Linked DNA regions of Labrys monachus. The protein of the gene in region 1 interacts with the protein of each later gene in a pairwise test. Links are inferred from orthologs where the notes say so. Each region holds a gene or a part of one and is shown in the gene's direction. Other genes may lie near its edges.

Evidence for each region. Proteins that work in one complex are often made in the same cells at the same time.
Region 2: the proteins of lysA (region 1) and J3R73_RS07400 interact in binary tests that used the Escherichia coli proteins (3 or more experiments, as listed by UniProt). The link is inferred for Labrys monachus from one-to-one orthologs.

What each region holds. Positions count from the first base shown.
Region 1 is NZ_JAUSVK010000001.1:6,519,060-6,523,107, reverse strand. Bases 634-3,620 are described here. They hold lysA (diaminopimelate decarboxylase), read left to right. Parts: upstream 634-1,486; coding sequence 1,487-2,755; downstream 2,756-3,620. Other genes in these bases: bmt (betaine--homocysteine S-methyltransferase), read right to left, coding at 3,295-3,620; lptM (LPS translocon maturation chaperone LptM), read left to right, coding at 1,279-1,479; argH (argininosuccinate lyase), read left to right, coding at 634-1,188. Outside these bases: more of argH, read left to right, coding at 1-633; more of bmt, read right to left, coding at 3,621-4,048. UniProt on the Escherichia coli protein: Specifically catalyzes the decarboxylation of meso-diaminopimelate (meso-DAP) to L-lysine. Is not active against the DD- or LL-isomers of diaminopimelate.
Region 2 is NZ_JAUSVK010000001.1:1,648,441-1,652,374, forward strand. The notes cover bases 757-3,629. They hold J3R73_RS07400 (response regulator transcription factor), read left to right. Parts: upstream 757-1,784; coding sequence 1,785-2,474; downstream 2,475-3,629. Other genes in these bases: J3R73_RS07390 (efflux RND transporter periplasmic adaptor subunit), read right to left, coding at 757-1,664; J3R73_RS07405 (HAMP domain-containing sensor histidine kinase), read left to right, coding at 2,474-3,629. Outside these bases: J3R73_RS07385 (efflux RND transporter permease subunit), read right to left, coding at 1-213; more of J3R73_RS07390, read right to left, coding at 210-756; more of J3R73_RS07405, read left to right, coding at 3,630-3,769; J3R73_RS07410 (NUDIX hydrolase), read left to right, coding at 3,918-3,934. UniProt on the Escherichia coli protein: Response regulator member of the two-component regulatory system CpxA/CpxR which responds to envelope stress response by activating expression of downstream genes including cpxP, degP, dsbA and ppiA.

The sequences.
Region 1 (4,048 bases):
GTCCGCGGCGAAATCGAGGGCGGGACGTTCACTTTTTCGCGTGCGCTCGAAGACATCCATATGAATGTCGAGTCGCGCCTGGCCGCCATCGCCGGGCCCGCCGCAGGCCGCCTGCATACGGCGCGCTCGCGCAATGACCAGGTCGCCACCGATTTCCGCCTGTGGGTGCGCGACACCATCGACGAGCTCGACGGCCAGCTCGCGGATCTGATGACCGCCCTCGCCGAGAAGGCGCTCGCCTTCCACGATGCGGTGATGCCCGGCTTCACCCATCTGCAATCGGCCCAGCCGGTCACCTTCGGCCACCACCTCCTCGCTTATGTGGAGATGCTCGGCCGCGACAGGGGGCGTTTCGCCGACGCCCGCCGGCGGCTCAACGAGAGCCCGCTGGGCGCGGCCGCCCTCGCCGGCACCTCCTTCCCGATCGATCGGCGCGCCACCGCCGCCGCCCTCGGCTTCGACCGCCCGACGGCCAACTCCATCGATTCGGTGTCGGACCGCGACTTCGTGCTCGAGGCGCTCGCGGCGGCTGCGATCGGCGCCATGCATCTGTCGCGCTTCGCCGAGGAGATCGTGATCTGGACGACGCCGCAATTCGCCTTCGTCGCCCTGTCCGACAAGTTCACCACCGGCTCTTCGATCATGCCGCAGAAGCGCAATCCCGACGCGGCCGAGCTGGTGCGCGCCAAGGCCGGCCGCGTCATCGGCGCGCTCGTCGCGCTGCTCGTGGTGATGAAGGGCTTGCCGCTGGCCTATGCCAAGGACATGCAGGAGGACAAGGAGCAGGCCTTCGACGCGCTGCAGACGCTGTCGCTCGCCACCGCCGCCATGGCCGGCATGGTGCGCGATCTGCGCCCCGACACCGCGCGCATGAAGACAGCCGCCGGCGCCGGCTATGCGACCGCGACCGACCTCGCCGACTGGCTGGTGCGCGAGCTCGGCCTGCCGTTCCGCGAGGCCCATCACGCCACCGGCAGGCTGGTCGGCATGGCCTCGGCGAAGGGCGACGCGCCGCTCGAGAGCCTCACGCTCGCCGAGATGCGCGAGGTCGAGCCTCGCATCCACGAGGGCGTCTACGCGGTGCTGGGCGTCGAGAACTCGGTGCGCAGCCGCACCTCCTATGGCGGCACGGCGCCGGACAACGTCAAGGCCCAGGCGGAGCGCTGGCTGAAGGCGCTGCGTTCGTGAGCGGTGGCCCCCGGCGCGGCAAAATGCCGGCCGGGACACCGGCATTTCGATCGAATCCATGCTACACAGCCTCATGATCAGGAGTTGTCCATGCTAGGCCCCGCGTTCCGTGTCGCACTCGCTCTGGCGCTGATATCCAGCCTCGCCCTTGCCGGCTGCGGCCGCCGCGGCAAGCTCGAGCCGCCGCCGGAGCAGAATGTCCCCGAGAAGGGCGAGGGGACGGGCAAAAAGAAGGACCCCGGCTTCGTCAAGGAGCATAAGGCCCTTCCGATGGATTTCCTGCTGAACTGATCCAAAAATGCACCATTTCACCTATCGCGACGGCGTGCTGCACGCCGAGGACGTGCCGCTGCCGGCGATCGCCGCCGACGTGGGAACGCCGTTCTACTGCTATTCCGCCGCCACCCTGCGCCGCCATTTCAAGGTCTTCGCCGGCGCCTTCGCCGACGTGTCCTCGCTCGTGTGCTATGCGATGAAGGCCAATTCCAACCTGGCCGTGCTGCGCGTACTCGCCGAACTCGGCGCCGGCATGGACGTGGTGTCGGAAGGCGAGCTGCGGCGCGCCCGCGCCGCCGGCGTGCCCGCCGACAGGATCATGTTCTCCGGCGTCGGCAAGCTGGCGCGCGAGCTCGCCTATGCGCTCGACGAGGACATCCTCTGCTTCAATGTCGAATCCGAGCCGGAGCTGGAGCTGCTCTCCCGCATCGCCAGCGCCAAAGGCCGCATTGCGCGCATCTCGCTGCGCATCAACCCCGATGTCGACGCCAAGACGCACCGCAAGATCGCGACCGGCAAGTCGGAGAACAAGTTCGGCATTCCCATCGCCGAGGCGCGCGAGCTCTATGCCCGCGCCGCCAGGCTGCCGGGCATCCGGGTCACCGGCGTCGACATGCATATCGGCAGCCAGATCACGGCGCTGGAACCCTATGATGCCTCGATCGAGCGGCTGGTCGGGCTGGTGCGGCTTCTGCGCGCCGACGGCCATACCATCGACCATATCGATTTCGGCGGCGGCCTCGGCATCCCCTATCGCGACGACAACGAGCCTCCGCCCCATCCCGACGACTATGCCGCCGTGGTCAAGCGCTATGCGCGCGACCTCGACGCCACCCTCGTCTTCGAGCCGGGGCGGCTCATCGCCGGCAATGCCGGCATCCTCGTCTCCGAAGTCGTCTATGTGAAGCAGGGCGAGGGCAAGACCTTCGTCATCGTCGACGCCGCCATGAACGACCTCATCCGGCCGACGCTCTATGACGCCTATCATGCGATCTGGCCGGTGAGGGAGCGCCAGGCCGGCGGCGCCATGATCACCGCCGACGTCGTCGGTCCCGTCTGCGAGACGGGCGACTATCTCGCGCTGGATCGCGCCATTCCCCTGGTCGCCTCGGGCGATCTCGTCGCCGTGATGTCGGCGGGCGCCTATGGCGCGGTGCAGGCCGGCACCTACAACACCCGCCCGCTCGTCCCGGAAGTGCTGGTCGACGGAGACAAGTTCGCCGTCATCCGCAAGCGTCCGACCTATGACGAGATGCTGGGGCTGGACATCATCCCCGACTGGCTCGTGTGAAGCCGATTCAGCCCAGGCGCATTCCAGACTTCTTCATGGTGCCGATGTACATTCAAGACCACGTCATGTACATTTTCTGTCGAGAGACGTGCCATGACTCTTCACATCACCGACCCGGCCGCCGATGCTGCAGCCCGCGAGCTGGCGGCCGTCCGCGGCATTTCCATTACCGAAGCCGTACGGATCGCCTGCCGCGAAATGTTGGCTAGGGATCGCAGGGTTCTGCCGTTGGAAACGAGGCCGCCGTCATTCACAGCCAGATCGATGCAGCACCGGATACAGGTGAGCGTCCCGACAAGGCCTTCTTCGACGGCATGCGGTCCTCGCGCGCGAGCGTTACGGCAAGGGCAGGCATCCGGCAGCCCTGAACATGGGAGACTGCCCGTCCTATGCCGCGGCGCGCCATTTCAACGCTCCGCTATTGTGCAAGGGCAACGATTTCGCGCAGACCGACATCACGCCCGCGTAAACGAAGCTGGCGCGATGTCGGTTCGGAGACGCCGGCAAGCCCGGCAGCTCGGAGAAAAGACGCCCGTCCGTCAGTGCCGGCGGCGGCGGCGCGCCGGGTCTTCGCTGCTCGCCGCCTTGGGCGGGGCGACCAGCGGCCCGATCTCGGCGACCACCTTGGCGGTGTCCGGGCGCTCGGCGCGCTGATGGCTGTCGATGGCCTGCCGCATGGCGGCGAGATGGGCGGGCGAGGTGCCGCAGCAGCCGCCGATGATGCGGGCGCCGGCGTCGACGGCCAGGCGCGCATATTCGGCCATCAGCTCGGGCGTGCCGGAATAATGGATATGGTCGCCGTGGAACTGCGGAATGCCCGCATTGGCCTTGGCGATGATGACGGCATCGGGATCCGCCTCGGTCATCGACAGGATCGAGACCAGCAGATCCGATGCGCCGACGCCGCAATTGGCGCCGACCGCCACCGGACGAGGATCGATGTCCGCGGCGACGCCCGGCATGGAGGCGGGCGGAATGCCCATCATGGTCTTGCCCGCCGTGTCGAAGCTCGCCGTCACCGTATAGGGCATGCCGACCTTCACCGCCGCCTTGGCGGCCGCGCGCATCTCCTCGGCCGCCGACATCGTCTCGATCCAGATGACGTCGGCTCCGCCTTCCTTCAGCCCTTCGATCTGCTCGGCAAAGATCTCGACGGCGTCCTCCTCCGTCAACGGGCCGAGCGGGACGAAGAGATCGCCCGTCGGGCCGACGGAACCGGCCACCACCACCGGCCGGCCGGCGCCGTCCGCCACCTTGCGGGCATTGCGGGCGGCGATGGCGTTGAGTTCCTTC
Region 2 (3,934 bases), 4.9 Mb from region 1 along the record:
GAGGTTGTCCTCGATCTTTCGCGCGACCTCGGTTTCCAGCTGCGACGGCGCGGCGCCCTCCAGCCTCGCGGTGATCTTGACCGTCGGCAGATCCATGTCGGGAAAATTCTGGACCGACAGTCGATCGAAGGCGAGAAGACCGCCCACCGTCAGGAGAACGAACAACAGAATGGCGGGAACCGGATTGCGGATCGACCAGGCGGAGAAGTTCATGGCGCCTCTCCTTCGACCCTTACCAGGGTCTTGTCCGAGAGGAATGCGCCACCGGACTTCACGACATCGGCGGACGGTTCCAGACCGGATATGATCTCCACTTCGCCGTCGTTGCGGCGGCCTGTCTCGACGCGTACGCGCAGGGCGCGCCGATCCTTGCCGACGGTGAAGAGGTAATTGATGCCGTCGCGGAACACGAGGCTCGTCTCGGGTACCGTGAGCGCGCTTGTCGTCTGAAGCTGGATCTGCCCCGTCGCGTAGATGCCGACCGGGGGATGGGCCTCTGCCGGCAGCGTGACATAGACGATCGCCCGACCCGTGTCGGTGCTGACCGTGGGGCCGACCAGCCTGACCGTCCCTTCTATGCGCCGATCGCCGGGGCCGAAGATCACGACCCCAAGGCCCTCCTTGATGCGGGGGAGGTAGCGCGCCGAGACCTCAGCCTGCCATTCGACGCGCTGTTGACGGATGAGCCGGAAAAGCTCGGTGCCGGACGAGACCACCGCGCCGAGCTGGGCGGACCGCGACGTGATCAAGCCATCGTCGACCGCTGCGATCGTCGTCTGGTTGACCTTGATCTTCTGACCGTCGAGCGTGGCCTGTGCGGAATCGAGGCTGGCGGCCGCCGTTTGCTCCGCGATCAGATATTCCGTGACCTTCTCGTCCGAAAGCGCGCCGCTGCCCAGCACCTTGCGCGCCCGGTCCGCATTCGCCTTCGCCTTGGCCAGGTCCGCCTTGGCCGATTCGAGCGAGGCCTCCTCCTTGCGCAGATCCGCAAGCACCGTTTCCTGGGCGAGGCGCACCAGCGGCTGGCCCTTCGAGACCACCGAACCGACATCGGCGAGAACATCCGTGATGCGAAGACCGCCGATCTCCGAGGCGATGATCGCTTCATGCCAAGGCTTGAGCCAGCCGGTCGCGGGGACGGTCTCCGGCCATTGGCGCTGGGTCGGCTTGACCACGGCCACGGTGAGGGCCGCAGCTTCCTCCTGCTGCTGTCCATTGGAGGTCTCAGCAGCAAAAGCAGGGCTCGCCCCGGCGAGCAGAGCAACGAATAAACAGGCGGAACGCCACATCACAGGAGATTTCCTTGTGCCTTTGCATGGGCCAGCGGCAGGGAAACGAGCTGCGCTGCTCGCATCGCCGATCCGCCTGCGGGCGCCGTCGACCCGCATAAGAGCGGCTTCGATCTCGGCGATCGCGCTCCTGGCGGCCTGGCGCGATCCGCCGTCGAAAAGCGGGATCGTCGGCGCCGGGCCGAAGGACCACGGCACTGACGTTCCGGTCGGCATCGAACTGTCGATCCTCGCCGGATCGCCGAGGCTCAGGCTGGGATAGAGATCGGCTTTCGCCGCCCCGACATCGGCCATGGCTGCCGCGAGCCCCTGCTCGAGCGCAATTTGCTTGTCAAATACAACTCTCATTCGGCGCCCGGGACACAGTAAACTCATCCATCAATAGCGGCGCGGGCGTTAAGTGCCGTTAAGTCAATGTTAAGATAAGTAAAACTCCCTATCCGGCCGGCATTTTTCTTGTATGGGTTTTCTCTTGACGAATGACGGGCACTCAGAATGGTAAAGGTCCTTCTCATCGACGACGATGTCGATCTCACGACCCTCCTGAAAGAGTATCTCAATGAGGAGGGTTTCGAGGTCTCGACCGCGCAGGACGGGCGCACCGCGATCGCACAGGCTGCATCGAACGCCGTCGACATCATCGTCCTCGACATCATGATGCCGCACATGAACGGCATCGATGTCCTGCAGCGGATCCGACGGTCGAGTACGGTGCCCGTCCTGATGCTGACGGCCAAGGGCGATGACGTCGATCGGATCGCCGGGCTCAACCTCGGTGCCGATGATTATGTGCCGAAGCCGTGCTCTCCCGGCGAACTCGCCGCAAGATTGAAGGCGATATTGCGCCGCGCCGGCCCGTCGGGGGCCGGAACGGCGCAGGAAGTGCTCCGTGCGGGCGAACTCGTCATGTACCCGGGAAACAGGGCGGCGGAATGGCGCGGCAAGCCTCTGGAACTGACAGGTACCGAATTCAGCCTGCTCGAAGTTCTCGCCCGCAACGCCGGCCAGCTCGTGTCCAAGCAGGAGATTTCAAGGCACGCGTTCGGGCGGCCCTTGACGCCTTTCGATCGGCGGATCGACGTTCACCTGAGCAGCGTCCGTCAGAAGCTCGGCGCAAGGGGCGATGGCCAGTCCTGGATTCAGTCGGTGCGCGGGCAAGGCTACCAGCTCCTGCAGGATCGATGATGCGTCGCCTGTTCTGGAAGTTCTTCACCATCATCTGGTTGACGATGGCCGCGTCGGTCGCGGGGCCCTTCATCATCATCAACCTGCTCGACGCTGCTCCATTCTCCCAGGATATCGCGCGCGAGCGGCGAGACTTCACCCTGGATGTGGCGGCGCGGCTGCTCGAGCAGCAAGGGAAAGATGCCGCCGAGGCTTTCGCCCGGGCCGTGGCGGCGCTGCCTCGGCCTGTCAACCTGTCTGTTTCCGAGATTGGCCCTTCCAGCGCTTGCCCGGGCGTCGAGGCGGAAAATGTGCGGAGCGTCGCTGTCGGCGGCACTTGCAGCCGCGTGAGCATCATCGCGCAGGAATCCGGCACCATGGCGGGAGACTGGCCGAAGCTGCTGCCATGGGTCTCGGCCCTCATCGCCAGCGCGGTGTCCGCCTTCTGGCTGGCCCGCTATCTCATTCTCCCCGTCGTCCATCTCCGCCACGGTCTGAGCGCTCTCGCCCAGGGCCGGTTCGACGTGCGCATCGGTGACAAGATGGACGGCCGGAAGGACGAAGTGACGGCTCTCGCGCACGACTTCGATGCCAGCGCCGCCCACCTGGAGGAACTCCAAGGGATCCAGCAGCGGCTGTTTCATGACGTGTCCCATGAGCTCCGCTCGCCCCTGTCCCGTCTTCAGGCGGCCATCGGCGTGCTCAGACAGAATCCGTCCAGGCTCGATATCATGATGGATCGCATGGATCGCGAGATCGAGCGTATCGACGGGCTGGTTGGCGAGATCCTCACACTCGCCCGACTGAGCGCCCGCTCCGGCGACGGCGCGGTGCAAACCCTCGACCTCATGGATCTCCTGAACGGGATCGTGGACGATGCGGCCTTCGAGGCTCAGGCTCGTGGAATTTCCCTGTCCCATGACGGCGTCGCGGCATTCGTCGCCGAGGTCAACGGGGAACTGATCTATCGGGCGTTTGAGAATGTCATCCGCAACGCGCTCAAATATTCACCCGACAATTCCCGCGTTTCGATTTTTTCTCAAATCGTCGACGAGCGGCTTCGCGTGACGGTCACGGACGAGGGGGCCGGCGTGCCGGCGTCCGAGCTCGAATGGATCTTCCAGCCTTTTTCGCGCGGAAGCCATGCGGTTGCGCGAAGCGGCTATGGCCTTGGCCTGGCCATCACAAAACATGCGATCGAAGAGCATGGCGGCCGCGTGACGGCTTCGATCGCCGCCGGCGGCGGTCTGGCCGTCACCTTGGAAATCCCCAGGCTGGCGGCCCGCAAGCCGGAAGACATGTTCCCGTTCGGCTGAGATAGCCGGCAGGGGGATGGATCCGGTTCGGACGCCGCACGGCGACAGGTGAGCCCCTTGGCGCGTCCAGGAATTTCCCTCGGCGACCGTGCGCCTCCTGACGCCGATATGGGTTGCGGCGCGTCCGTCCGCCAGGAATACTGCCTGGATGGAAGATGCGTCCCG